Regions from separate parts of the Mesorhizobium sp. M2C.T.Ca.TU.002.02.1.1 genome, predicted to be linked through region 3. Evidence: predicted binding sites of a transcription regulator. Region 3 holds the regulator's gene; each other region holds the start of a gene.
The links. The regulator LexA, encoded in region 3, represses DNA repair genes until DNA is damaged. The targets are predictions, from matches to a motif close to TGTTCNNNNTGTGTTCNG.
Positions count from the first base shown of each region.

Region 1 (14,545 bases), on a different contig from region 3:
CGGAGAACTCGTCCGAGAACCCTTCCATGCGCACGCCGAGCTTGTTCGCGTCCGATGACAGCTTGTTGTAGGCGATGACCGCCGGAATGGCCGCGAGCAGGCCGATCGCGGTCGCGAGCAGCGCTTCCGCGATGCCGGGCGCCACCACCGAAAGGCTGGTGTTTTTCGAGGCGGCGATCGCCTGGAACGACGTCATGATGCCGATGACGGTGCCGAACAGGCCGATGAATGGCGCGGCCGAGCCGGTGGTGGCGAGGAAGCCGAGGCGGCCCTCCAGCCTTTCCATCTCGCGCGTCAATGCCAGGTCCATGGCCTTGTCGATGCGCGTCTGCAGCGCCAGCGGCGATTTCGCGCCCTTTTCGAAACTCTTCTTCCATTCGCGCATGGCGGCGACGAAGATCGCGCCCATGCCGGTGGTCTTTCGGTCGGCCAGCGTGCGGTAGAGGTCCTCGAGCGATTGCCCGGACCAGAAGACCTGTTCGAAGCGGTTCAGCGCCAATTTCATCCGGCTATAGGCGACGAGCTTGTCGATGATGATCGCCCAGGTCCAGATCGAGGCGCAGAGCAGGCCGATCATGACCAGCTTGACCACCCAGCCGGCCTGCATGAACAGGGCCCAGATCGACAAATGCGCTGCCGGATCGGCAAGAGCGATGTTTTCCATGACTTAAGTCCTTAAGGTTTTCCGGGCATCGCTGGCGGCTGGCCCATGGGCATTCCTTTGGTCCGATCGCGCGAAGCTTGAAGCTTGCGGGATAAGCCCCGAATGCACCGTTTCGCGGCCTTTTCGAGGCAAATATTGGTGAAAGGAAGGCGCACGAATTGCGCCAATCTTCGCCAATTCCTTCATGAACCGTTATGGTTAAGGATGGGTTAGGACGTGAGGCGCGGCGCATTGCCGCGCATGGCTTGGGCGACATCAGACGAGACGTGCTCCAAGGGCAAGCTGAGATTCAGGTCAGGCCGAGCCGAGAACGATAGCTTCCGAGAACCGGAGCGGAGCGTACTTGAAGTACGTGAGCACCGGAAGCGCAGGAAGCCGTCGTTCGCAGGCCGGCCTCACCTGAATATCAGCTTGCCCGAGGCATGAAGGCGGCAATCCACTCCTTCGGGAAGCGCTTCGGGCGGCCGCTTTCGCCGACGATCGCCGCTTCGACTTTCGCCTCCACAAGCACGTCGCCGCCGCGCTTCAATTGCTGGCCCATGAAGATGCGGGCGCCTGAAATAGCGTCGGTGCGCGTGTCGATGGTGAGGATATCGTCCATGCGCGCCGGCGAGCGGAAGTCGATCTCCATGCGCCGGACCACCCAGACGATGCGCTCGCCATGCTTGCCGTCCAGGAGCTCGGTGTGGTGGACGCCGGTCAGCCTCAGATAGTCGGAGCGGCCGCGTTCGAGGAATTCGAGATAGCGCGCATGATAGACGACGCCGGAGAAATCGGTATCGGCATAGTAGACCCTCGCCATCAGCCGGTGGCCGAAATCCGTCAGCGCTCCGGAAAGCCCGGCGCTGAGCGCCGCCGATTCACCATGATCGTCCATCGCGCTTTCCTTTTTCGGCCCAGAAAGGCACCTAAAGCCCGACGGGCTTTAGGAATCTTTGCGCGTGCCGTTGCCCCAAACCGCTCCACAGTTTTGGGCGACACGCATAGTCTCGCGCGGGAACGGGATGGCACTGTTGGGCACGATGATCAAGACCTTGATGGCGGCAGTTTGTGCGCTCGCCATGCTGGCGCTTCCGGCCGGGGCGGCGACGTTCTCGATGAAGCGCGGCCTCAATCTCGACCAGTGGGTGACCTGGCCGGCCGAGGACAAATGGGGGGAGCGCCAGGCGATCCTGCCTTATCCGGAGTGGCGCAAATTCCTCAAGGCGGACGATCTCGAGGCGCTGAAGGATGCAGGCTTCGACTTCCTGCGCATGCCGGTCGATCCCGCGCCCTTTCTCTCGGACCGGACCGCGGCCCTTCGTGGCGACCTCTTTGCCAGCGTCCTGGACTCCGCGCGCATGATCAACCGCGCCGGCCTGAAAGTGGTCGTCGACCTGCATCTGATTCCCGCCGGCGGCAACCGCAAGATCGGCATGAGCGAGGTGATGGATAACCCAGCGACGTTCGACGCGTATGTCGACGTCGTGCGCGCCATGGCAAAGACACTCGCCAGGGAAGACCCGCGGCTTGTCGCGCTGGAGCTGATGAACGAGCCGATCGTCGATTGCGACGAGAACGGCACCAGTCTTTGGCCCGACCGCCAGAAGCAGCTTTTCGCGGCCGCGCGCGCTTCCGCCACAAGGCTGACGCTTGTGCTCACCGGCGGCTGCTACTCGAACGCAGCCTCCTTGGCGAAGGTCGATCCGAAAGCGATCGCGGACGATAACATCATCTGGGCCTTCCACTCCTACGATCCATTCCTTTTGACGCATCAGGGCGCGACCTGGGCCGGTGATTTCATCCAATACGTCACCGGCCTGCCCTACCCGCTGACGGCCGTTCCGAAAGCGCGGCTGGATATGGCGCTGGACACGATCCGCGACCGGATCAGGACTGAGGCGCCCTGGGCGCGGCAAAGCGGCCTGCTCGCCTATCTCGACGAGCAAGTGTCGGCGATGGACACCACCGAGAAGCTGCTTGGCGTGATGGACGCGCCCTTCGCGACGGTCGATGCCTGGGCGAGGGCCAACGGCGTCAAGCCGCAGGATATCACGCTCGGCGAATTCGGCATGATCCGCAAGGAATACGGCAACGGCTTCGTCATGCCGGCCGCATACCGCACGGCCTATGTGCGCGACATGATCGCCCGCGCCGAGGCGCATGGCTTCTCCTGGTCGGTATGGAGCTATGGCGGCGCCTTCGGCATCGTCGATGCATTCGACGGCGAGAAGGCGGAACCCGACGTGATGGATATGATCAGGTCGCTTCATTAGCCCCAAGGTCGATCTGCAGTATCTCCGGCCGCACCCCGAAACGGATCGGGGCGATGCTGAAGCCGAGACCTCCCGAGACGATCAGGTTGCGGTCGTTTTCCACGACATGGCCATAGGCATAGCGGTTGCCATAGGCCGAAGGCACGACCGGTGAATAGCCGAACAGCCGTACCTGTCCGCCATGCGTGTGTCCGGACAGCGTCAGCGAAACCCGCCACGGCACTTTCGGGAAAATGTCCGGCTCATGCGCAAGCAGGATGATGGGGGCGGTGTCGCCGACCTTGGCCAGCGTGCCGGGAAGGTCGTCGAGGCCGGTGAGTCCTCTGCGGCCCTTCGCCTTGTCCGGCAACAGCGCAATCTGGTCGGCCAGCCCGGCGATCCAGAAACCCTGGCCGTCCTTTTCCAGGCGCACGACGTCGTTCTCCAGCACCGGAATGCCGACGGCCTCCAGCGCCTTGCGCGAAATGGTCGGGCCGCCCCCGGCGGCTTGAGCGGCGCGGTCCTCCCACCAGTCGTGATTGCCGAGGATCGAGAACACGCCAAGCGGCGCCTTGAGCCCGGAGAGCGCGGGCGCCCATTCCGATGCGTTCACCCAGCCGGTCACCATCCGGGTGCCGGCGGGATAGTCGCCGAGCATGACGATGACGTCCGGCTGCAGCGCATTGGCCTGCTCGACCAGCGCTGCGATCCGTTCCGGCGTCATCCAGGGCCGGCAGGCATGGATGTCGGCCAGCGCCACGACGCGCAGCTTGAGCCCGGCCGGCCAATGCGGCGGCGTCAGCGTGTAGCGCTTCACATGGGAGAGCAGCATCGGCTCGATGCCGACCGCATAGGCGCCGAGCGACACCATGGCGAAGGCCGAGCCGCCGACGAGGCGCAGGAAGGCGCGTCTGGTGATCATGGATCGGCCCAAGCCCCTTGGGAATCTATCAGGGAGCTGCCTTAAAGGCGGCAATTGCGCCCTGAGCTAGGCCGAGGCGCGCAGATTCTGCGCAGATCGGCCCGCCGCTCGGCCGAACGGCGAACAAATCTGCGTTACTCTTCCTGGAACAGGCTGATCTGCTGCTGGGCGATGTCCTTGGGCGGATCGAGGCCGAGATGGCGCCAGGCATTGGCGGTCAGCACGCGGCCGCGCGGCGTGCGCTGGATGAAGCCCTGCTGGATGAGATAGGGCTCGATGATGTCCTCGATCGCGTCGCGCGGCTCGGAGAGCCCGGCAGCGATCGTCTCGATGCCAACCGGGCCGCCGCCGAAATTGCGCGCGATCATCGACAGATAGCGGCGGTCGAGCGCGTCGAGGCCGAGCGCGTCGACCTCCAGCCTGGTCAGCGCCTCGTCGGCGATCTTCCTGTCGACATGGCCATCCCCGGCGACGCTGGCGAAGTCGCGCACGCGGCGCAACAGCCGGCCGGCGATGCGCGGCGTGCCGCGGGCGCGGCGCGCGATCTCCACCGCGCCGTCGTCGCCGAGCGGCATCGAGAGAATCCGTGCGCCGCGCCGCACGATCTGCTCCAGCTCCTCGACCGTGTAGAAATTGAGCCGCACCGGAATGCCGAAGCGGTCGCGCAGTGGATTGGTCAGGAGCCCGAGCCGGGTTGTTGCCGCGACCAAGGTGAAACGGGCGAGGTCGATCTTGACCGAGCGCGCCGCCGGCCCCTCGCCGATGATCAGGTCGAGCTGGAAATCCTCCATCGCCGGATAGAGGATTTCCTCGACCGCCGGATTGAGGCGATGGATCTCGTCGATGAAGAGGACGTCGCGCTCTTCCAGGTTGGTGAGCAGCGCCGCGAGATCGCCGGCCTTGGCGATGACCGGGCCGGAGGTGGAGCGGAAGTTGACGCCGAGCTCGCGCGCCATGATCTGCGCCAGCGTCGTCTTGCCGAGCCCGGGCGGGCCGACGAACAGCACATGATCGAGCGCCTCGCCGCGGCTCTTGGCGGCGTCGACAAAAACCTTGAGATTGGCGCGCACCGCCGCCTGGCCGACGAATTCGTCGAGCGACTGCGGCCGCAGTGTCTGGTCGGCGTCCTCGCCGCGCTTGTCGGGGGCAATGAGGCGGGGCGAAAGGCTCATGCCGCGCCCTCTGTGCGCGGCGCAACCCCGACAAGCGGAAGGCCAACCGCGTCCCTTACTGCAGCATCGACTTCTTCCAGCGTGGCCGGACCACCGAACGGATCGCCCAGAAACCCAGCAAGGTCAGCGAATTCAAGATTGCGTGGGGTGCCGATCAGGCGGCCGTCCATGACCGTCAAGGCAACCTTGTCGCCGGCCTTGAGCGAGAGCGCGTCGCGAACATGCTTTGGAATCGTCATCTGCCCCTTGGAAGTCAGATTGGCATCTGCGCCCATATTCCTATTTCGGGCAAATGTCACCGCGCCAGTTCCTTCAGGCCGAAGCGGATCAGCTTGGACGCATCCGCGCCCTCGCCGGCCGATTTCAGCGCCGCCGCAACCGCGTTGGCGGCGATGTCGCGCGAGTAACCGAGATTGACGAGCGCCGAGACCGCATCCGTGATCGGCGCTGCGGCCACGCCTTCGCCGAGCTCCTGCTTGAGGCCGATCGTCCCGGTGGCCGCGCCCGCATAGGCCGGCGCCTTGCTGCGCAATTCGGTGACGATGCGCTCGGCCACCTTCTTGCCGACGCCGGGCGCGCGGGAAACCATGGCGATGTCGCGCAGGGCGATCGCGTTGGCGAGATCGGCCGGCGCCAGCGTCGACAGCACCGCCAGCGCCACCTTGGCGCCGACGCCCTGCACATTGTTCATCAACAGGCGGAACCACTCGCGCTCCAAAGCGCTCTGGAAGCCATAGAGCCGGATCATGTCCTCGCGGACATAGGTCTCGATGAACAGCACCGTCGCCTCGCCGGGCGACGGCAGCGCGGCAAGCGTGCGCGCCGAGCAATGGGCGACATAGCCGACGCCATGCACGTCGATGACGCAGCTATCCTCGTCGATCTCCTCCAGCGTGCCTTTCAGCTTGCCGATCATGATTTTCCCCTCACCCCGCCACCGCCATGCGATAGGCGACGCTCGGGCGGTGATGCGCATGGCAGATGGCTATGGCAAGGGCGTCGGCGGCATCGTCGGTGTCGAACATCGCCTTCGGCATCAGCACCTTCACCATCATGTGGATCTGCTTCTTCTCGCCGTGGCCGACGCCGATGACCGCCTTCTTGACGGCATTGGGGGCATATTCGGCGACCACCAGGCCGGCGCGCGCCGGCACCAGCATGGCGATGCCGCGCGCCTGGCCGAGCTTCAGCGTCGCGGTCGCGTCCTTGTTGACGAAGGTCTGCTCGACCGCCGCCTCATGCGGCATGGCCTGGTGCAGCACCTCGGCCAAGCCGTCATGCAGCTGGCACAGTCTTGTCGCCAGCGGCGCCTTGTCGTCGGACCGCACCGTGCCGGACGCGACGAAGCGCAGCGAGTTGCCCGCGCTGTCGATAATACCCCAACCGGTGCGCCTCAGCCCCGGATCGATGCCGATGATGCGAATCGCTTCCCCCATGCGCCAAGTTTAGCCTCGGCGGCAAGCGATGCCAGCGAAATGTGAACAAACCAGAAACAATTGCAATCCCAAGAACGCAGCCGAAAAGCCGATCGAACCGGCGGTCGCGGGCTAGCCGTACAATCCCCGGATCTAATTCGTCACGCGACGGATGGTTTTCGACAGCCGCGCGAGAAATGCCGGCCTGGACGATGCGACCAGCTTCCACGCCAGGACCGCATTGCCCATGCGCCGCGGCAGGATTCCGATGCTAAGGAACCAGGCCGCCAGGGTGGCCCGCCGCCGCCAGGATGCGTTCATTTCCAGGCTGGCGGTAGCGCCCGCTCTTGCCAGTCCCAGCCGGGAGTCGGTTTCAACCGGATGCTGGGGCTCATCGACGCAGAGCGAAGCCAGCCGCTCTTCCAGATGGACCGGGTCGTGAAGGCCGGCATCCGCTGGCACGGTCAAGCCGATCTCGGCCGCCCGGTCGGATAAGGCTTCGAGGCGGCGGAAGTCATGCTCGACGCGCCAGCGCGCCCGCTCGGCAAGCTTTTCGGCAAAGACCGAATGGTTGGAGCCGTGGATGCGGTAGGCGCCAAGGCAGGTGTCGATGGCTTTCACTTCTCCGTGCAGCGGCGCGAGCGTCGCGAGATAGCCGTCGGCGCCTTGCCGGAAATCGCTTTCAGGCATGGGCATTATCGGTTCCAGCGCCTCGCGGTCGAACGCCAGCCCGCTTGTCACCGTCGTCCGGTACCGCCCCTTGCGCAACAATTCCGGAACGACGTCGCCTGAATCGAACGGCTGTTCCGGAGGGGGAAAGACATCCTTGATATGCTGGTTCTCATCGACGAGATGCAGTCGGAATTGCGCCTGGGCGACATCCGCGTCCCACTCGTCCAGGACCTCGGAGACGGCGTTCGGATAGAGATAATCGTCGGCGTCGAGAAAAAGAATGATCTCCCCGGTGCTCGCCTCGAACCCGGTATTGAACGCTGCGCCATGCCCGCCATTCCTGCGCCTGAGGCACGGACGGATCTTGTCGCCGTAGGATTCGATGACGGCCACCGACGCATCCGTCGATGCATCGTCGACGACCACGACCTCGACATTTCGGTGATCCTGCTCCAACGCGCTGTCGATGGCGCGTCCCAGGAACTGTTCGTAATTATAGTTGGGGATGATGATCGATACCGGAATGCGGTCCAATGGCGAATGCACGGGATCAAGCCTCGCAATCTGCTTTGGTCACAGTGACGGTGATTCCTGCAGAACCGGCTCGGTCGACCCGGCTGCGGCGAACGGCCCCAACTAGGGTCCCGTCGCTTCAAGGCAAGGGTCATATTCCCCGCAAAGGCCGGCTTGGCCTTCAAATGCGATGACAGCTGCCGCAATATCGAGCGCAGTCAGAATCGCAGGCGCTCGATTTGCAGCCAGGACGGCTCGTCAAGCCGCAGTTCGGCGAGGGATCGATTCTGCGCGACGCTATCGTTGCAAACGCGGTGTCAGCCGCGCGCGAACGCCGTGTTCAAAAGGCTGATCTGGTCGGAAACCGGGTTGGCCCGCCGCCCGGGGGCATGCGTGTCGCTGATGACGCCGCCATAGATTTCCTCGTCCATGCGCCGCACCAGCGACTGCAGGCGCAGCGAGCGCGTCACGAGGTCCAGAAAATCCTTGGGCAGCTCGTTCCAGCCAAGCGCCTCGTCATGCGCGGACGCCGTGTCGAGCCGTACCTTGGACTTCTCCGAGGCCACCTGGTCGCGCGTCATCTCGCCGGAATTCGCCGCCCGCTGCAAAAGCAGCCAGGAGGCGACCTGCATGAGCCTCGTGGTCAGCCGCATCGACTCGGCCGCATAGAGGGTCGCGGCCGTGCGCGACAATTTCTTGGCTTCGAGCCTGCCCTTGCCATCGAGATACTCGGCGGCCTGCTCGACCAGCCCCATGCCTTCCTGGTAGAGCGGCTTGAAGGATTGGGAGAAAACCCGGCGCTCCGCCAGCTTGACGGTTTTCGCGCTGCCCTTCGAAGGCTCGTTCATCGATACGCCCCTGCACTGCCGCCAGCCGATTCGGCAATCCTTGCCGACACGGCCGCACCCTTAAATGACTGAGGCTTGAAAATGCGCTTCGACGCCCATGAAGGCAAGCGCATGTTTAACAAACGGTTAACGCCGGCCGCGTTGCAGCCATCCGCCGGCGGATGGCGCCGGCCTGCTGCCTGCGGACAAAAAAAGAGCCGCGGATAAGGCGGCTCTCAGGAGTTTAACAGGGAGGCGTCAAACAAAGTGGCTCCAACCACTCGGTAAGAATCCAGCAAAACTGGATGGGCATAGTAAACGCCCGTAAAGCTTAATGAACCCTTAACGCCGAGTGGAATTTTTGAGCGAACGGACTTTCCTGTGCCGGAACAGGACAGCGGCTTCGCTTCCCGGGCCCCTCTGAAAACCGGATTTTCGAACGCCGACCGTGGCCATCGAAACATGTTGGCTGCTGCGGCGGCATCGTTCCGAAACACGCGCCAAGCACAAGGCCGCTCCTCTCAGGCGATGCGCAAACCCGCGCCACCGCAGATCAAACAAGATATCCGGGAGCAAACCATGGATTGGTATTCGATCGTCAAATTCCTTCACGTCGTTTCGGCTGTTTTGTGGGTCGGCGGCGGCTTCGTGCTGTTCCTGCTCGGCGTGCTGGCCGAGCGCGCCGGCAACATCGAGGACAAGCTGCTGGCGATGCGCGCCAGCGGACAGCTCGGCGGCAGGTTCTTCGCGCCGATGTCGATGCTGACGCTGGTCTTCGGGCTGATCATGTGCGGCTTCTGGGTCGGCTTCACCGAGCTGTGGATCGTCATCGGCCTCGTCGGCTACGCCACGACCTTCTCGATCGGCATGCTGATCTTCAAGCCGACCGGCGAGCGCATGGGTGCCATGGTCGCCAAGGACGGCGTGACGCCCGCCGTTCTCGCCATCGGTCAGCGCATGATGAGCTGGGCGCGCCTCGACTATGCGGTGATGCTGGTGATCATCGCCGACATGGTGCTGAAGCCCACTTTGCACGACATCGGCATTCTTGCCGGCATGGCGATGGTGGTTGCGCTGGGCGCCGCGCTCGCCTTCGGCGGCAGCCGCCAGATGGTGCCGAGCGCCGCGTGAATCCTTATGGTGCGGCTGGCCGTCAGGTCAGCCTCACCATAAGCCGACTATGCCGTCCCACAGCAGCTTGACGGCGACCACCGCGACGGTGGCATAGGTGAACGGATAGAAGACCTCAGGCCGCATGCGGCGCACCAGCCAGGCGCCGGCGATCGTCGACAACGGCGCCAGCGGCATCAGCGCGGCCGACGCGATCAGGTTGGTGGCGTCGAACTGGCCGAGCGCGAAATAGGGGACGAGCTTCAGCGCATTGGTGGCGGCAAAGAAGATCGCCGCGGTTCCCGACAGCACCTTCGGGTCGAGCCGGATCGGCAGCGCATAGACCTGGAAGGGCGGGCCGCCGACATGGGCGACGAAGCTGGTGAAGCCGGCGACCGTGCCCCAGAAGGCGGCGGCGACGCGGTTCGGCTCCGCCGCATGATCGGCGCCGTGGCGGAACTGCAGGTAGATCCAGCGCAGCACGAACACCAGCGCGACGGCGCCGACGATCAGCCGCACCATCTCCTCGGTGACCAGAGCCGCGGTCAGCCAGCCGAGCCCGATGCCGATGACGGCGCCAGGCATCATGTCGACCAGCATCTTGCGGTCGTAGACGCCCCACCAGGTCCACACCGAAACGATGTCCATCAGGCACAGGATCGGCAGCAGGATGGCGGCCGCCTGAACCGGCGGCATGGTCAGCGCCATCAGCGGCACGCCGACGAAGCCGACCGCGCCGCCGAAGCCGCCTTTCGACAGGCCGACAAGGATCACCGCCGGAATGGCGGCGGCATAGAACCACGGATCGCTGAGCAGGCCTGACATCGGCAAAGGAAGGTTGGAGAAGGCGGGAACGCAGCCATAGCGCAGAACAGCGCCGCCGGGATAGTCATTAATGCCGGCATCCTCATCCTGACGACTCAGACTTGATGATGCACCATCATGCTTGTCTTGGTGCAAGATTCATTTCCGTGAAATCAGCGCAAACGCCGGAGATTGGTTGAAGCCACCCCAACTTCGTCATTCTATGGCGGAGCAAGGAGCGAAGCGACGCGGCGCAGACCATAGAATCCATGCCGTGACTTGGGAGCGTTACTGCGGTGCAGAATTCTGCTCCGTTGCACGCCTTGGCGAAGGTAACGGAATGGATTCCAGGGTCTTCGCGACGGAGCTTCGCTCCTGCTCCGCCCTGGAATGACGATCGCGATGGGCGTTTCGGCCAATCTCCAACGCATGCCACCCCAACGCAAACAAAGCCAACCGGTCAAATCCCTGTGCAGCGCCGCTACCCATGTGCGGCGATGGCTTCGATGATTTGCGGCCAGTCGTTGCGGTGCAGTTCGTGGCCGCCGCCTTCGACCTCGACCAGCCTTGCGCCGCGAACCGCCTTGGCGAGCGCCTCGCCATGCTCGATCGGGAAAAGCGGATCGGCGGTGCCATGGATGACGAGCAGCGGCGCGCGCAGATCCCGTACCGTCCGCTGCGGACCGCCGCCCTTGAGGAGGAAATGATTGGTCGCGCTGGCGAGGCCGCCGGAACGATCGTAGTCCGCCTCGATCATCTTGCGCGTGCGTTCCTCGTCGAAGGGATGGCGTATGCTGGCGATTGCCCGAGCGTCCTTGACCATGAAATCGAGGACCTGCCCGCGGTTCGACCAGTCGACGTCGCCACCCTCCGCCGAATGCTCCTTGTAGGCTTCGGTCGTCCCGGGCAGGCCGGACGTATCGACGCCGAGCGGCGAACAGGAGAGCACGGTGAGCGCGCCGACGCGTTCGGGATATTTCAGCGCCACGCTTTGCGCGAGCATGCCGCCCATCGACATACCGACGACATGCGCCTTGGCGACGCCATGGTCGTCCAGCATGCGGATGGCGTCATCCACCATGTCCTCGAACGTGTAGGTCGGCGCTCCGAGCGGATATTTGGTCGATAGGCCGGTGTCGCGATTGTCGTAGCGGATGACGAAGCGACCGCGCCCGGCAAGCTGCCGGCAGAAGGCTTCCGGCCACCACAGCATCGAGGCCATGGCGCCCATGATCAAAAGGATCGGCGGATCTTGCGGACTGCCGAAGCTTTGCGAAACGATGTCGGGGCGCTGCATTGCGGCGGTCATCCGATCCTCCAATCTGATTGCGTTTTGCAATCAGTTGCACGATAATAAAACCGATATCATAATGCAACTGGTTTTTCTGGAGACTGCTATGAGCATCGACCGTCGGTCCGGTTGCCCCATCAATCTGTCGCTCGAAGTGTTCGGCGACCGCTGGAGCCTGATCATTCTGCGCGACATGATCTTTGGTGGCCGGCGTCACTTCCGCGAGCTGCTCAACGGCTCGCTGGAAGGCATCGCCTCCAACATCCTGGCCGACCGGCTGAAGCGGCTGATGGAGCTCGGCCTGCTGACCAAGGCCGACGACCCCAGCCACAAGCAGAAGGCGATCTACAGCCTGACCGAGATGGCGATCACGCTGGTGCCGATCATGGCGCAGCTCGGCGCCTGGGGACGCGTCTGGCTGCCGGTCACGGAAGAATTGTCGATCCGCGCCGAGCTCTTGGAAAAGGGCGGCCCGCCGCTATGGGAGCAGTTTATGGACGAACTGCGCCACGAGCATCTCGGCGCGCCGTCGAAGACGCCGCCCGGCACGCCGACCGTGCGCCAGCAACTGCGCGCCGCCTACGAGGCAGTGGTCGCGCGGAAGGCCGAGATGCCGTCAGTTTAAGTTTATGTCGCGACTCGCCGACCGCATCGACACCGAGAAGCCGGCCAGCACGTCGAACAGCGCGATGATCATCAGCGTGAAGAAGACGGAGTGCGCCGCGCCCTTGACCAGCAGGAATTCGACCAGGAAGGCGATGAAGACCAGCGTCGACAAAAGGTGATCCAGGATCGAGGCATTGGTCGTGCGCACCGATTTCGAGATCTCGATGAACAGGAAGATCAGCCCGATCAGCACCATCAGGTCGCCGAGCGTCATCGAGAACACACCGCCCGACATCATGCGGAAGGAGAACATCTCGGTCATCCACGGATCGTCACCGCCGCCGAACAATCCGAGCAGGCCGAGATTGTAGAGGACGAAGGGCACGATCAGCAGCGGGATGGCACCGAACATCTGGGCGACTCCAATGGGGCACCCTTTTGTAAAATCCGCCGCCGGCGCGTCGTCAAGGGTTTTCGCCGGCGACGACGAACACGCTCTAAGACCTAATGAAATAACGATGTCAGCCGGTTGTCCGGCCGACATCGCGCCTTCATGTCAGCGCGCGAAGGACCCTCAGCGCTTGAAGTAGCCGGCGCGCACGGCCGCGCCGATGACGTTCAGGATGATATGGCCGGCCGTCATCGAGGTGATCTCGTTGACATCACGCGCCGGCGCGATCTCGACGATGTCCATGCCGACCAGCCTGCCCTTGCCGACCAGCCCCTGGATCAGCTCGGTCGTCTGCCGGTAGGTGATGCCGCCCGGCTGCGGGCCTTCGACCGCCGGCATCACCGACGGATCCAGCCCGTCTGCGTCGATGGTGAGATAGTAGCGGCCGCCATCCGGGATGCGCTTCAACAGCGCCGCGGTGCCGATATCCTGCCATTCATTGGTGGTGATGATGTTGGCGCCGTAGGCGCGCGCCGCCTCGACCTCCTCGGTGCGGGCGCTGCCCTGGCCGCGGACGCCGACCTGGAAGATCTTGTCGATATGCTTCATCTCCGAAGCGCGGCGGATGGTGCTCGAATAGCCTTCCTTGACGCCGTTGACGTTGTCGCGCCAGTCGAGATGGGCGTCGAGCTGCACCAGCGTGATCGGACCTTCGCCGTCCAGCGCACGGAAGATCGGGATCGGAATGCCGTGGTCGCCGCCGATGGTGATCGGCAAGGCGCCGGCGGCCAGGATCTTGCGGATCGCGGCTTCCGCCAGCTTGTAGTGGCCGACGTGATCCGCGGCGTTGCCGGGCACGTCGCCGACATCGACCACCTTGATATCCTGCCCGGCGAAGACCGGCCCGCCGATGTCGAAATCATAGCGGTCGAGCGCCTGGCTGATGCGCTTGGAAGCGCGTCGCACCGCGGTCGGCGCGTTGGTCTGGTCGTTGATCAGCTCGTCGATCGTGTAGGGATCGCCATAGGGCATGCCGATGATGGCGACATCGGCCTTCAGCGTGTCGAGATCCTCGACCAGCGGGAAGTTCATGAATGTCTGGAAGACATCGCGCGGCGCGGTGGTGAGCTTGGACATGTAGTCTCCTTCTGTGTTGAAAGCCTTGCGAGTTCAGCCGCGCGAGACGGCGAGATGCGGAGTCAGGCGGCGCTCCAGTCCGCGCGCCGCGGCAGCCACCAGCACGGTGAGAGCCCAGTAAAGCAGCGCGATCGCGGTGAAGATCTCGACCGGCGCGAAGGTGCGGCCGATGATGTCCTGCGCCATATAGGTGAGTTCCGGCACGGTGATCGCCGACAGGATCGCCGATTCCTTGATGAGCGTGATGGTGAGGTTGGCGGCCGCCGGCAGGATGTAGCCCGCCACCTGCGGCAGCAGCACCTTGCGCAGGATCAGCGGATAGCGCAGTCCCAGCGCATAGCCGGCCTCGGTCTGTCCGCTCGGGATGGACTGGATCGCGCCGCGCACGATTTCCGAAAAATAGGCGCTGGTATAGGCCGACAGCGCAATGACCGAGACGGCGATGGTCGACAGCCGCACGCCCGCCATCGGCAGCACGTAGAACAGCAGGAAGACCTGGATCAGGAACGGGACGTTGCGAAAGAGCTCGACATAGGCCGCGACGATCGCCGCCGGCAGCCGCCCTGCCCTCAGCCGCACCAGCGCCAGCACCAGGCCGAGCGCGAAGCCTGCCGGCAGCGTGACGGCGCAGATGATAAGCGTGTTGCCGAACCCCTTGGCCAGCGCCGGCCAGTTGTCGGTGATGACGGCGAAGTCGAAGCTCATGCCCGCGCCCTCTCCGCCTGGCGCTCCAGGCGCCGTACCAGCAGGCTGCAGGCGAACAGCACGACGAAGTAGAGCACGGCCG
Region 1 covers NZ_RZTO01000032.1:1,602-16,146, reverse strand. The annotation lists gene tolQ (protein TolQ) at 1-664, opposite strand, end outside; gene ybgC (tol-pal system-associated acyl-CoA thioesterase) at 1,071-1,541, opposite strand; gene EOD07_RS03270 (cellulase family glycosylhydrolase) at 1,669-2,919, shown strand; gene EOD07_RS03265 (metallophosphoesterase) at 2,903-3,820, opposite strand; gene ruvB (Holliday junction branch migration DNA helicase RuvB) at 3,955-4,992, opposite strand; gene EOD07_RS03255 (AbrB/MazE/SpoVT family DNA-binding domain-containing protein) at 4,989-5,267, opposite strand; gene ruvA (Holliday junction branch migration protein RuvA) at 5,288-5,908, opposite strand; gene ruvC (crossover junction endodeoxyribonuclease RuvC) at 5,919-6,428, opposite strand; gene EOD07_RS03240 (glycosyltransferase family 2 protein) at 6,561-7,625, opposite strand; gene EOD07_RS03235 (DUF1465 family protein) at 7,910-8,440, opposite strand; gene EOD07_RS03230 (DUF2269 family protein) at 8,999-9,550, shown strand; gene EOD07_RS03225 (sulfite exporter TauE/SafE family protein) at 9,584-10,354, opposite strand; gene EOD07_RS03220 (alpha/beta hydrolase) at 10,815-11,642, opposite strand; gene EOD07_RS03215 (helix-turn-helix domain-containing protein) at 11,731-12,249, shown strand; gene EOD07_RS03210 (hypothetical protein) at 12,241-12,642, opposite strand; gene EOD07_RS03205 (agmatinase) at 12,805-13,758, opposite strand; gene EOD07_RS03200 (amino acid ABC transporter permease) at 13,792-14,463, opposite strand; gene EOD07_RS03195 (amino acid ABC transporter permease) at 14,460-14,545, opposite strand, start outside.
Region 1: ruvC (crossover junction endodeoxyribonuclease RuvC) is a predicted target of LexA. The motif match lies at 6,470-6,487, and genes of this name have one in related genera.

Region 2 (6,170 bases), on a different contig from region 3:
CGCCGTATTTCTCGCCGAACAGCGCCATCGCACCCTCGGCGATCGCATCATCGACCGACATCAGCCGCGTCGTCACCGGGCTGTTCTGCACCACGATCTCGTTCGCCATGCGCTCGACCTCTTCGAGTTCGTCCGACGAGATCGGCTTGTTGTGCGAGATGTCGAAGCGCAGGCGGTCGGGCGCGACCAGCGAGCCCTTCTGCGCCACATGGGTGCCCAGCACCTCGCGCAGCGCCTCGTGGATGAGATGCGTCGCGGAATGGTTGGCGCGCAGCTTCGAGCGGCGGGCATGATCGACCTTGAGCTCGACGGCGGCACCCGTCTTCACCGTTCCCTTAGTCACCTTGCCCAGATGCACGAACAGACCGTCGGCCTTCTTCTGCGTGTCGGAAACCTCGATCGAAAAACCCTCGCCCGAGATCACGCCGGTATCGCCCATCTGGCCGCCGGATTCGCCGTAGAACGGCGTCTGGTTGACGACCACGGCGACCGCATCGCCCTGGCTCGCGCTGTCGATGGCCTTGCCGTCCTTGACCAGCGCCTGGACGATGCCCTCCGCAGCTTCCGTCTCGTAGCCGAGGAATTCGGTCGCGCCGGTCTTCTCGCGCACCGAGAACCACACCGTCTCGGTCGCGGCTTCGCCCGAGCCCGCCCAGTGCGCGCGCGCCTCGGCCTTTTGCCGTTCCATCGCGTCGGTGAAGCCGGCGATGTCGACCGAGATGCTGCGCTGGCGCAGCGCGTCCTGTGTTAGGTCGAGCGGGAAGCCGTAGGTGTCGTAGAGCTTGAAGGCCGTCTCGCCGTCGAGCATGTCACCGGCTTTGAGCGTCTCGGTCGCGTCCGAAAGCAGGCCGAGACCGCGCACCAGCGTCTTGCGGAAGCGTGTTTCCTCGAGCTTCAGCGTCTCGGTGATCAGCGCCTCGCCGCGCACCAGCTCGGGATAGGCCTGACCCATCTCGCGCACCAGTGCCGGCACGAGCTGCCACATCAAAGGCTCCTTGGCGCCGAGCAGCTGCGCGTGGCGCATGGCGCGGCGCATGATGCGGCGCAGCACGTAGCCGCGCCCCTCGTTGGAGGGCAGCACGCCGTCGGCCACGAGGAACGAAGACGAGCGCAGATGATCGGCAATGACGCGATACGACGCCGCGTTCTCCTGGTTCGGGCCCTGGCCGAGCGCGGAGGACGCCGCGTCGATCAGATGCTTGAACAGGTCGGTCTCGAAGACGCTTTCGACTCCCTGCAGGATGGAGGCCATGCGCTCCAGGCCCATGCCGGTGTCGATCGAGGGGCGCGGCAGGTCGACGCGCTCTTCCTTGGTCACCTGCTCATACTGCATGAACACCAGGTTCCAGAATTCCAGGAACCGGTCGCCGTCTTCTTCCGGACTGCCGGGCGGGCCGCCCCAGATATGCTCGCCGCGGTCGATGAAGATTTCCGAGCACGGACCGCACGGACCGGTGTCGCCCATGGCCCAGAAATTGTCGGAGGTCGGGATGCGGATGATGCGGTCGTCGGAAAAACCGGCGATCTTCTTCCAATAGGCCGCCGCCTCGTCGTCGGTATGATAGACGGTGACGAGCAGCTTGTCCTTCTTGAGGCCGAAACCCTTGGTGATCAGGTTCCAGGCAAGCTCGATCGCGCGCTCCTTGAAATAGTCGCCGAACGAGAAATTGCCGAGCATCTCGAAGAAGGTGAGATGGCGCGCGGTGTAGCCGACATTGTCGAGGTCGTTGTGCTTGCCGCCGGCGCGCACGCTCTTCTGCGCGGTCGCGGCGCGCGAATAGGGACGCTTCTCCAAGCCGGTGAAGACGTTCTTGAACTGCACCATGCCGGCGTTGGTGAACATCAGCGTCGGATCGTTGCGCGGCACCAGCGGGCTGGAGGCGACGATCTCGTGACCCTCCTTGCGGAAGTAGTCGAGGAATGTCGACCGGATGTCGTTCACGCCACTCATTGCATACTGCCTTTTTCGCAAGAACCGCCGGCCCGGCCGGCGGCAAATGGGCTTTGGTGTTTCAGAAGATAGATGGGCCTTTTAGCGATAGCTCTTGAGCCTGTCCAGAAACACGGAAACAGGCACGTCGCCCAAAGGTGCGCAAGCGGTTTTGGGAAAACGGCATGCATAAACAAGGAACCAAAGTGCCTGAATTTATGCAGCGCAAGGCGCTTTGGGCCAATCAGCAGGCGAGCGGCGGCCCAGCACCACCCGCAAAAAGCAAAACCGCCGGCGCGAGGGCCGGCGGTTCGGGGTACGCAGTACTCAAGAACTCGATTACATAAGCATAATGCAATGAACCAGGATTGTGGCCGAACTCCGGCTAAGCCGACTAATTTCTTTCGCTCAATCCTGCTGCGCGATCTTCCTGGAATGAGCCTGCCTTAAACGGCGCCGGCTTCGTCCTCGAAACCGTCGTCCCCGCCCTCGGAGCCACCATTCTCGAGGAATTTCTCGGCGATCAGCCCGGCATTCTGCCTAAGCGCCATCTCGATCTCGCGCGCCGTGTCCGGATTGTCGCGCAGGAACAGCTTGGCGTTCTCGCGACCCTGGCCGAGACGCTGCGAATTATAGGAGAACCAGGCACCCGACTTCTCGACCACGCCAGCCTTGACCCCGAGATCGACGAGCTCGCCGGTCTTGGACACGCCCTCGCCATACATGATGTCGAACTCCACCACCTTGAAGGGCGGGGCCAGCTTGTTCTTGACCACCTTGACGCGGGTTTGGTTGCCGACGACCTCGTCGCGGTCCTTGACCGAGCCGATGCGGCGGATATCGAGGCGCACCGAGGCGTAGAATTTCAGCGCGTTGCCGCCCGTGGTCGTCTCGGGCGAGCCGAACATGACGCCGATCTTCATGCGGATCTGGTTGATGAAGATGACCATGGTGTTGGAGCGCGAGATCGAGGCGGTCAGCTTGCGCAGCGCCTGGCTCATCAAACGAGCCTGGAGACCGGGCAGCGCGTCGCCCATCTCGCCTTCGATTTCGGCGCGCGGCGTCAGTGCCGCCACCGAGTCGACGACCAGGACGTCGATGGCGCCCGAACGCACCAGCGTGTCGCAGATTTCCAGCGCCTGCTCGCCGGTGTCGGGCTGCGAGATCAGCAGGTTTTCCAGGTCGACGCCGAGCTTGCGGGCATAGACCGGATCGAGCGCGTGCTCGGCATCGACGAAGGCGCAGATGCCGCCCTTCTTCTGCGCTTCCGCAACCGTGTGCAGCGCCAGCGTCGTCTTGCCCGAGCTTTCCGGCCCGTAGATCTCGACGATACGGCCGCGCGGCAGGCCGCCGACGCCGAGCGCGATATCGAGGCCCAGCGAGCCGGTCGGCACGGTTTCGATCTCGACCGCCTGCTCGTTGGCGCCGAGCCGCATGATCGAGCCCTTGCCGAAAGCGCGCTCGATTTGCGACAGCGCCGCATCCAGAGCCTTTGATTTGTCCACTGCCTTATCCTCTACAAGCCGCAAAGTATTCTGAGCCATGATACATCACCCCTTGGTCGTCAATGAAGGCCGGACAATCCGTGATCCCTGCCGATTTGTACCTTTTTTGTTCTCATTTGGCAAGAGGCAACAAATATCTGAAAAACAATCAATATCTGGATTTGTTCTATTTTTGTCTCACCAGAGGCAGTGCGGAGCGCAACCACTGGTCCAGAAGAGATTTCGATATCCGGCCATCCGAATCGCGACCCCGATTGCAGGGTGACCCGGGGAAACCTAGAGCAATTCCAGGAAAAGTGCGTAGCGGTTTTCCGTCCGGAATTGCGCAAAACTAAAGAGTTAGAGCGGTTCGGCGATTCCGTGAAACGCTGAACCGCTCTAGTGTGCGCAGCCGCACGATCAATGAAAGTCAGCGACCCGAAATGCCGACATCCCCAACTATCCTGGTCCCAACGATTCTGGCTTTGGGCGGCGCCCATATCGACCGGCGCGGCCAGGTCTCGGGCATTTATGTGCCGGCCGCCTCCAACCCCGGCATGATGCGCGAGGATGTCGGCGGCGTCGTCTTCAACGCGCTGCGCAGCGTGGTGAAGCGCGGCGTGTCGGCCTCGCTGATCTCGGTGCGCGGCGGCGACGCCGCGGCCGAAACGGTCGCCGCGGCGATCGACAACGCCGGCATAACGGACCTCTCGGTCGTGTTCCTCGACCGCACGACGCCGAGCTACACGGCGCTGATCGACGCCGAGGGCGAATTGATCGTCGGGCTGGCCGACATGGCGCTCTACGACCTCGCCTTTCCCAAGCAGATGAGGCGTTCCAAGGTGCGCGAGGCGATCGCCGCCGCCGACGCGATCCTGTGTGACGCCAATCTGCCGACGGCGGCGCTGGAGCGCCTGGTGGCGCAGGCCGGCGGCCGGCCGGTCTTCGCCATCGCCGTCTCGCCGGCCAAGGTCGTTCGCCTGTCGCCGCTGCTCGGCGATCTGTCGCTGCTTTTCATGAACCGCCGCGAAGCCGCCGCGCTGGTAGCCGCCGAACTGTCGGGCAAAGCCCTTGTCGGTGCGCTCAGGCGGGCCGGCCTCAACGCCGGCGTGGTTACGGCCGGCAGCGCCCCCGTGCTGGGCTTCGACGACACCGGCATCTTTGAAATCGACCCGCCCGCGCCGCGCCGGGTCGCCGACGTGACCGGCGCCGGCGACGCCCTGACCGGCGCGACGGTCGCCGCCCTGCTGCGCGGCCTGCCGCTGCGCGCCGCGCTGCGCGAGGGCGTAGCGGCGGCAATGCTCGCCATCGAGAGCCCAGAGGCCGTGCCGTCCTTCACGACCGCCAACTTCGGCCAAGCGCTTGCCCTTGTGCCGGAGGCACGGGAGGTGGCATAGGGCACCGACAATCTAGTTCCTCCTTGTCGGAGACAGCCATGACGCCGCAAACCGCCCGTCCCTTCATCGACATCCATCCGCCCGTGGCGGAAGCGCTTGCCGCCGGCCGGCCCGTGGTGGCGCTGGAATCGACCATTATCACCCATGGCATGCCCTACCCCGACAATGGCGCCATGGCGGCCAAGGTCGAGCAGATCATCATCGACGGCGGCGCGGTGCCGGCGACGATCGCCGTGGTCGACGGCCGCATCAAGATCGGCCTGTCCGACGGCGAACGCGAATCGCTCGCCATGACGGGCGACGCCATGAAGCTGTCGCGCGCCGATCTCGGCTTCGCGGTCGCTCAGAAGCGCACCGGCGGCACCACGGTCGCGGCCACCATGATCGCCGCGCATATGGCCGGCATAAAAGTCTTTGCCACCGGCGGCATCGGCGGCGTCCACAAGGGCGCCGAAAAGAGCTTCGATATCTCGGCCGACCTCGACGAACTGGCGCGCACGCCGGTCATCGTCGTTTCGGCGGGCGCCAAGGCGATCCTCGACATCGAAAAGACCCTGGAAGTGCTGGAGACGCGCGGCGTGCCGGTCATCGGCCATGGCAGCGAGACGATGCCCGCCTTCTGGTCGCGCCAGTCGCCTTTCCGCGCGCCGCTGACACTCAATGCGCCTGAGGACATCGCCCATTTCTACCGCACGCGCCAGGCGCTGGGCCTGGGCGGCGGCATTCTGGTCGCCAACCCTGTGCCCCGGAATGACGAGATCCCGGCCGCTGAGATGGACGGCTACATCCAGGCGGCGCAAAAGGCGGCCGAAGCGCAGAAGGTCACCGGCAAGGCGGTGACGCCGTTCCTTTTGTCGAAGATCCTGGAACTCACCGGCGGCCGCAGCCTCAAGACCAACATCGCGCTGGTCGAGAACAACGCGCGGCTGGCGGCGGAGATCGCCAAGGCGCTGTAGGGACGGCAGCTCCAGCCAATCGCAACGGCCGCGTTCCGTCACCCCCCTCTGTCCTGCCGGACATCTCCCCCGCAAGGGGGGAGATTGGCAGCTTCATCGAAGGCGCTCTTCTTGCAACGTTGGCGACTGGCGAAAGCCGGCGCGACAGCTAATCTCCCCCCTTGCGGGGGAGATGGCCGGCAGGCCAGAGGGGGGGTGCTGTCCCGCCAGCATTTCCAAGTTTCACTTTCCCGCCCTTCGTCCCGCCTCATAAGCACGCCGCGCCCACACGGCCATCTCGTCGGGATCGTCGAACGCCTCGTCCGGCACGCTCCAATAGGGCATCGCCACCGCCTTGCCGTGGCGCGAGCCGGTATAGGTCCACTGGCGGCAGCCGGCGGCCTCGAAATCGGGAACCGTCTCC
Region 2 covers NZ_RZTO01000292.1:184-6,353, reverse strand. The annotation lists partial or broken gene alaS (alanine--tRNA ligase) at 1-1,951, opposite strand, end outside; gene recA (recombinase RecA) at 2,377-3,474, opposite strand; gene EOD07_RS16920 (carbohydrate kinase family protein) at 3,858-4,811, shown strand; gene EOD07_RS16915 (pseudouridine-5'-phosphate glycosidase) at 4,850-5,767, shown strand; gene EOD07_RS16905 (TfoX/Sxy family protein) at 5,990-6,170, opposite strand, start outside.
Region 2: recA (recombinase RecA) is a predicted target of LexA. The motif match lies at 3,532-3,549, and genes of this name have one in related genera.

Region 3 (5,186 bases):
CCGCCAGATGGTCGGCGTTTTCCTGCCGGAATGGATCATGCCGGTGGCCGAGACGTTGAAGGCGCTGGGCGCCGAGCACGCCTGGGTCGTCCATGGCGACGGCTATGATGAGATCACCACCACGGGCGAGACCCAGGTGGCGGAGCTTGCCGGCGGCGAGATCCGCAGCTTTACCCTGACGCCGGAAGCCGTCGGATTGAAGCGGCACACCAGGGAAGAGCTGCGCGGCGGCGACGCGGCCTACAACGCCAAGGAATTACGCGATATGCTGGGCGGAGCGCCCGGCGCTTATCGCGATACGGTGCTGATGAATGCCGGCGCCGGGCTGGTCGTGGCCGGCAAGGTGACGACTTTGGCCGACGGCATCGCGGCGGCGGCGCAAGCGATCGACAGCGGCCGCGCGCTTGGCGTGCTGGACAAGCTTGTCGAGATTTCGAACGGATAAGGCCTTGTCGGATATCCTGCGCAAGATCGAAGCCTACAAGCGCGACGAGATCGCCGCGGCGAAAGCGAAAGTACCGTTCGTCGAGATCAAGGCGCGGGCAAAGGATGCCGGTGCGACGCGCGGCTTCCTCGCGGCGCTCGACGCCAAGCGCCGGGCCGGCAACTTCGCGCTGATCGCCGAGATCAAGAAGGCCAGCCCTTCCAAAGGCCTGATCCGCGCCGATTTCGATCCGCCGGCGCTCGCCAGGGCTTATCAGAAAGGTGGCGCAGCCTGTCTTTCGGTGCTGACCGATGCACCGTCCTTTCAGGGCGCGCCGGAATTCCTGACGGCCGCGCGGGCAGCGGTACGCTTGCCGGCCCTGCGCAAGGATTTCCTGTTCGATCCCTACCAGGTCTACGAAGCGCGCGCCTGGGGCGCCGACGCCATCCTGATCATCATGGCGAGCGTCGACGACACGCTGGCCAGGGACCTCGAAGCGACCGCCTTCGAGCTCGGCATGGACGCTCTGATCGAGGTGCATAACGAGGCTGAAATGGAGCGTGCGCTAAAATTGTCGTCGCGGCTGATCGGTATCAACAACCGTAATCTGCGGACCTTCGAGACCAGCCTTGAGACTTCCGAGCGGTTGGCGCCGATGGTGCCGGCGAACCGGCTGCTGGTCGGCGAAAGCGGCATCTTCACGCATCAGGATTGCCGCCGGCTGGAGAAGAGCAAGATCGGCACCTTCCTGGTCGGCGAGAGCCTGATGCGACAGGCCGATGTGGCCGCGGCAACCGAGCTTCTGCTGACGGGCAAGGCAGCGGCCGAGGCCGTCTGATATGGCCCTCACCCATCTCGGCGCCAAGGGCGAAGCCAACATGGTCGATGTCGGCGACAAGGCCGAGACGACGCGCACCGCGACCGCCGAAGGCGTTGTCTCCATGCGGCCTGAAACGCTGGAGATGATTCTCGCTGGCGACGCCAAGAAAGGCGACGTGCTGGGCACAGCGCGCATCGCCGGCATCATGGCCGCGAAGAAGACGCATGAGTTGATCCCGCTTTGCCATCCGCTGCTTCTCACCAAAGTGGCCGTCGAGATCGAGCCGGACCGCACGCTGCCGGGCCTCAGGGTCACCGCGCTCGCCCGTGTCACCGGCAAGACCGGCGTGGAGATGGAGGCGCTGACCGCCGCCTCGGTCGCTTGCCTCACCATCTACGACATGGCCAAGGCGGCGGATCGCGGCATGGTGATTTCCGGCGTCCGGCTGGTCGAGAAGACCGGCGGTAAGTCCGGTGACTACAAGGCGGATGCCTGATGGCGTTGGTTCCGGTCGCCGAAGCGCTCGAACGCCTGCTCGACGGCGCAGCACCTTTGCCGGGCGAACGCATTCCGCTGGCGGATGCGGCCGGGCGGGTCCTGGCGGAACCGGTTGTGGCGCTGCGCACGCAGCCGCCCTTCAACGCCTCCGCCATGGACGGCTACGCCGCGCGCGCCGCCGACGTCGCTTCGGCGCCGGCGCAACTCGAGGTCATAGGCATGGCGCCTGCAGGGCGGCGCTTTTCCGGGACCGTCGGCGAAGGCCAGGCCGTGCGCATCTTCACCGGCGCGCCGCTGCCTGATGGCGCCGACACCATCGTCATCCAGGAAAACGTCCGCGATCGCGGCAATGGCAAGATCGAGGTCACCGAACCGACCGCGCAAGCACGCAATGTACGTCGCCGCGGGCTCGACTTCGGTGAGGGCGACGTGCTGCTCGAAAAGGGCCGTGTGCTCGATGCGGCAGCCCTTTCGCTGGCCGCCTCGGCCAACCATCCCGCCCTGAATGTCGTACGCCGGCCGCTGGTCGCAATCATCGCCACCGGCGATGAACTGCTGCCCCCGGGCAGCGCGCTCGGCCCCGATCAGATCATTTCGTCGAATGCCTATGGCGTCGCCGCAGCCGCCCAGTCGGTCGGCGCACGTGCGCTCGATCTCGGCATCGCCGCCGACCGCAAGGAGGCGATCGCCGCGTTGGTCAGGAAAGCGGTCGAGGCGAATGCCGATGTCATCGTCACGCTCGGCGGTGCCTCGGTCGGTGATCACGACCTGATCCATGACGTGCTGACCGGCGAAGGCATGCAGCTCGACTTCTGGAAGATCGCCATGCGCCCCGGCAAACCGCTGATGTTCGGCCGGCTTGGCAACGTCCGTTGCATCGGCCTGCCCGGCAATCCGGTGGCAAGCATCGTCTGCTCGCAGCTGTTCCTGAAGCCGCTGCTTGCCCGGCTCGGCGGCCGCGACCATAGGCAAGACCTGCGAACGGCCCGGCTGGGCGCCGCGATGCAGGCCAATGACCTCAGGCAGGACTATGTGCGCGCCGTCGTGCGCGAGGACGCCGGCACGCTGGTCGCGACCCCGTTCGGCATCCAGGACTCCTCGATGCTGAGGATGCTCGCCGACGCCAACGGCCTGATCGTGCGCGAGCCTTTCGCGCCGGCCGCCGAAACCGGCGCCGAATGCAGCGTTCTGATGTTACGCTGAACAAAACGTCAACAAATTCACTAAACTTTAAACGGTTGCGGAACACAACTGGAACAGATAGTGTTTGTTCTGGGTTTGTTTTTCTGATTCTGGTTTCAGAACCCGTGGGGGCCGCCATGCTGACGCGCAAACAACATGAACTTCTGATGTTCATCCACGAAAGGCTGAAGGAAAGCGGGATTCCGCCGTCTTTCGACGAGATGAAGGAAGCGCTCGACCTCGCCTCCAAGTCCGGCATCCACCGGCTGATCACCGCGCTGGAGGAACGCGGCTTCATTCGCCGGCTGCCGAACCGGGCGCGCGCGCTGGAAGTGTTGCGGCTGCCCGACTCGATCGCCCCCGGCCTCAATGCGGCGAAGAAGTTTTCGCCGAGCGTCATCCAGGGAAGCCTGGGTCAGAACAATCTCAACCGTCAGATCAAGCCGGCTACGCCATCGCGCGCCCCGACGCCAAGCAATGACGACGATGCCGGGTCCGCCGTATCCATTCCGGTGATGGGCCGCATCGCCGCCGGCGTGCCGATCGACGCCATCCAGCACCAGACGCATTCGATCACAGTGCCGCCGGACATGATAGCCGGCGGCGAGCATTACGCGCTCGAGGTCAAGGGCGACTCGATGATCGAGGCCGGCATCTTCGACGGCGACACCGTCATCATCCGCAACGCCAACACGGCAAGCCCGGGCGAGATCGTGGTCGCGCTGGTCGATGACGAGGAAGCGACGCTCAAGCGCTTCCGCCGCAAGGGCGCCTCGATCGCGCTGGAGGCCGCCAACCCGGCCTACGAGACCCGCATCTTCGGGCCGGACCGGGTCAAGGTGCAGGGCAAGCTTGTCGGGCTGATCCGCCGCTACTGATCCGGTCGCGAAGGTTTCGCATCCGCCCGCGCAGGCTTTTGATAAGGCGGCAGTCCTCTCGCTTCGCGAGTGTATTTCCGCTGCTCGTGCCAGGGCCGATATGGCTCTTCCACAGCATAGCGGACGGCCGGCCGCGCGGTTGCCGATTGCGGATCGAAGAAGACGGCGGCGCTGCCGTCGCGCGCCAGCTGCCGCTTGGTGACGACAAGCACGCGCGGATCGTAGCAAGGATTGTTGGCGGTGGCGTCGTTGATGACGATGAGATCAGCGAAGCCGCAGGCAGGCCGGGCGCTGTCGCGGTTTTCGGCGAGCGCGACGATGGCGCCGGATGGATGCCGGCCGATGCAGAGATCACCCGTACAGTAGAACGGCGAGCCGGGCGGCAGGTCGACGGGATCGGCGATGTCCAGCGCATCTTTGGCGAACGTCTCCGGCGGCACGATTGTCTCGGCTTTCAGCGCACGTTTCCAGTTGTCGGTGGTGAACTCGTTGGAGCGGTCGCGATTGACGGCAAGCTCGCCGCCGCCGATCGGCATCGCCACCAGATGCGCGTCCTCGGAAATGAGCACATCCGGCGTGCGGGCATGCGGAATGGCCAGCAGCGCGGCGAGCGCAAAGGGAACGGCGGCAAGCCTCAGCCAGGTGGTGGCCATCGTCGCGATCACCAGCGCGACCGTCGCCAGCAGCACCGACTGGATCGAGATCAGCCCGACGGCATCGACCGGTGAGCGCTCGGAGATCCACGCCGAAATGGCGATCATCGCCGTCAGGCCCTTGCCCATGACAAAGAGGAACGGGCCGTCGAAGCCGAAGGGCATAGCCAGTGCGCTCAACACGGCAAACGGCATGACGATCAGCGAGACGATCGGCATGACCGCCAGGTTGGCGAGCAGGCTGAGCGGCGACACGCGCTGGAAATGCCAGATCGCAAACAGCAACGTCGCGCTGCCCGCGATGAGCGACGTCACGGCGGCGCCACCCACACCGACCGCCATTTTTCGCGACAGGAACCCGAGGAACGAACGCTTTGCCGGCGGCGCGGTCGTTTTGCCGGCGCGATAGTCGGCAAAGCCGGCATAGGCGCCGACCAGGGCGGCGGTGGCGGCGAAGGACATCTGGAAGCTCGGGCCGACCACTTCATGCGGCGAGACGAGGATCACGGCGATGGCCGAGATCGCCAGGTTGCGCATGGTGAGCGCCGCGCGGTCGAAGAGCACGGCGGCGAGCATCACGGCGAGCATGATGAAGCTTCGCTCGGCCGCCACCACGATGCCGGAGATCACGAGGTATGCCGCGATCGAGATGAGCGCGATACCAGCGGCATATTTCTTCACCGGCCGGCGCGACGAGAAATCGGGAAACAGCGCGAAGGCGCCGCGCAAAA
Region 3 covers NZ_RZTO01000388.1:325-5,510, forward strand. The annotation lists partial or broken gene trpD (anthranilate phosphoribosyltransferase) at 1-445, shown strand, start outside; gene trpC (indole-3-glycerol phosphate synthase TrpC) at 450-1,262, shown strand; gene moaC (cyclic pyranopterin monophosphate synthase MoaC) at 1,264-1,740, shown strand; gene glp (gephyrin-like molybdotransferase Glp) at 1,740-2,945, shown strand; gene lexA (transcriptional repressor LexA) at 3,062-3,802, shown strand; partial or broken gene EOD07_RS20085 (ComEC/Rec2 family competence protein) at 3,796-5,186, opposite strand, start outside.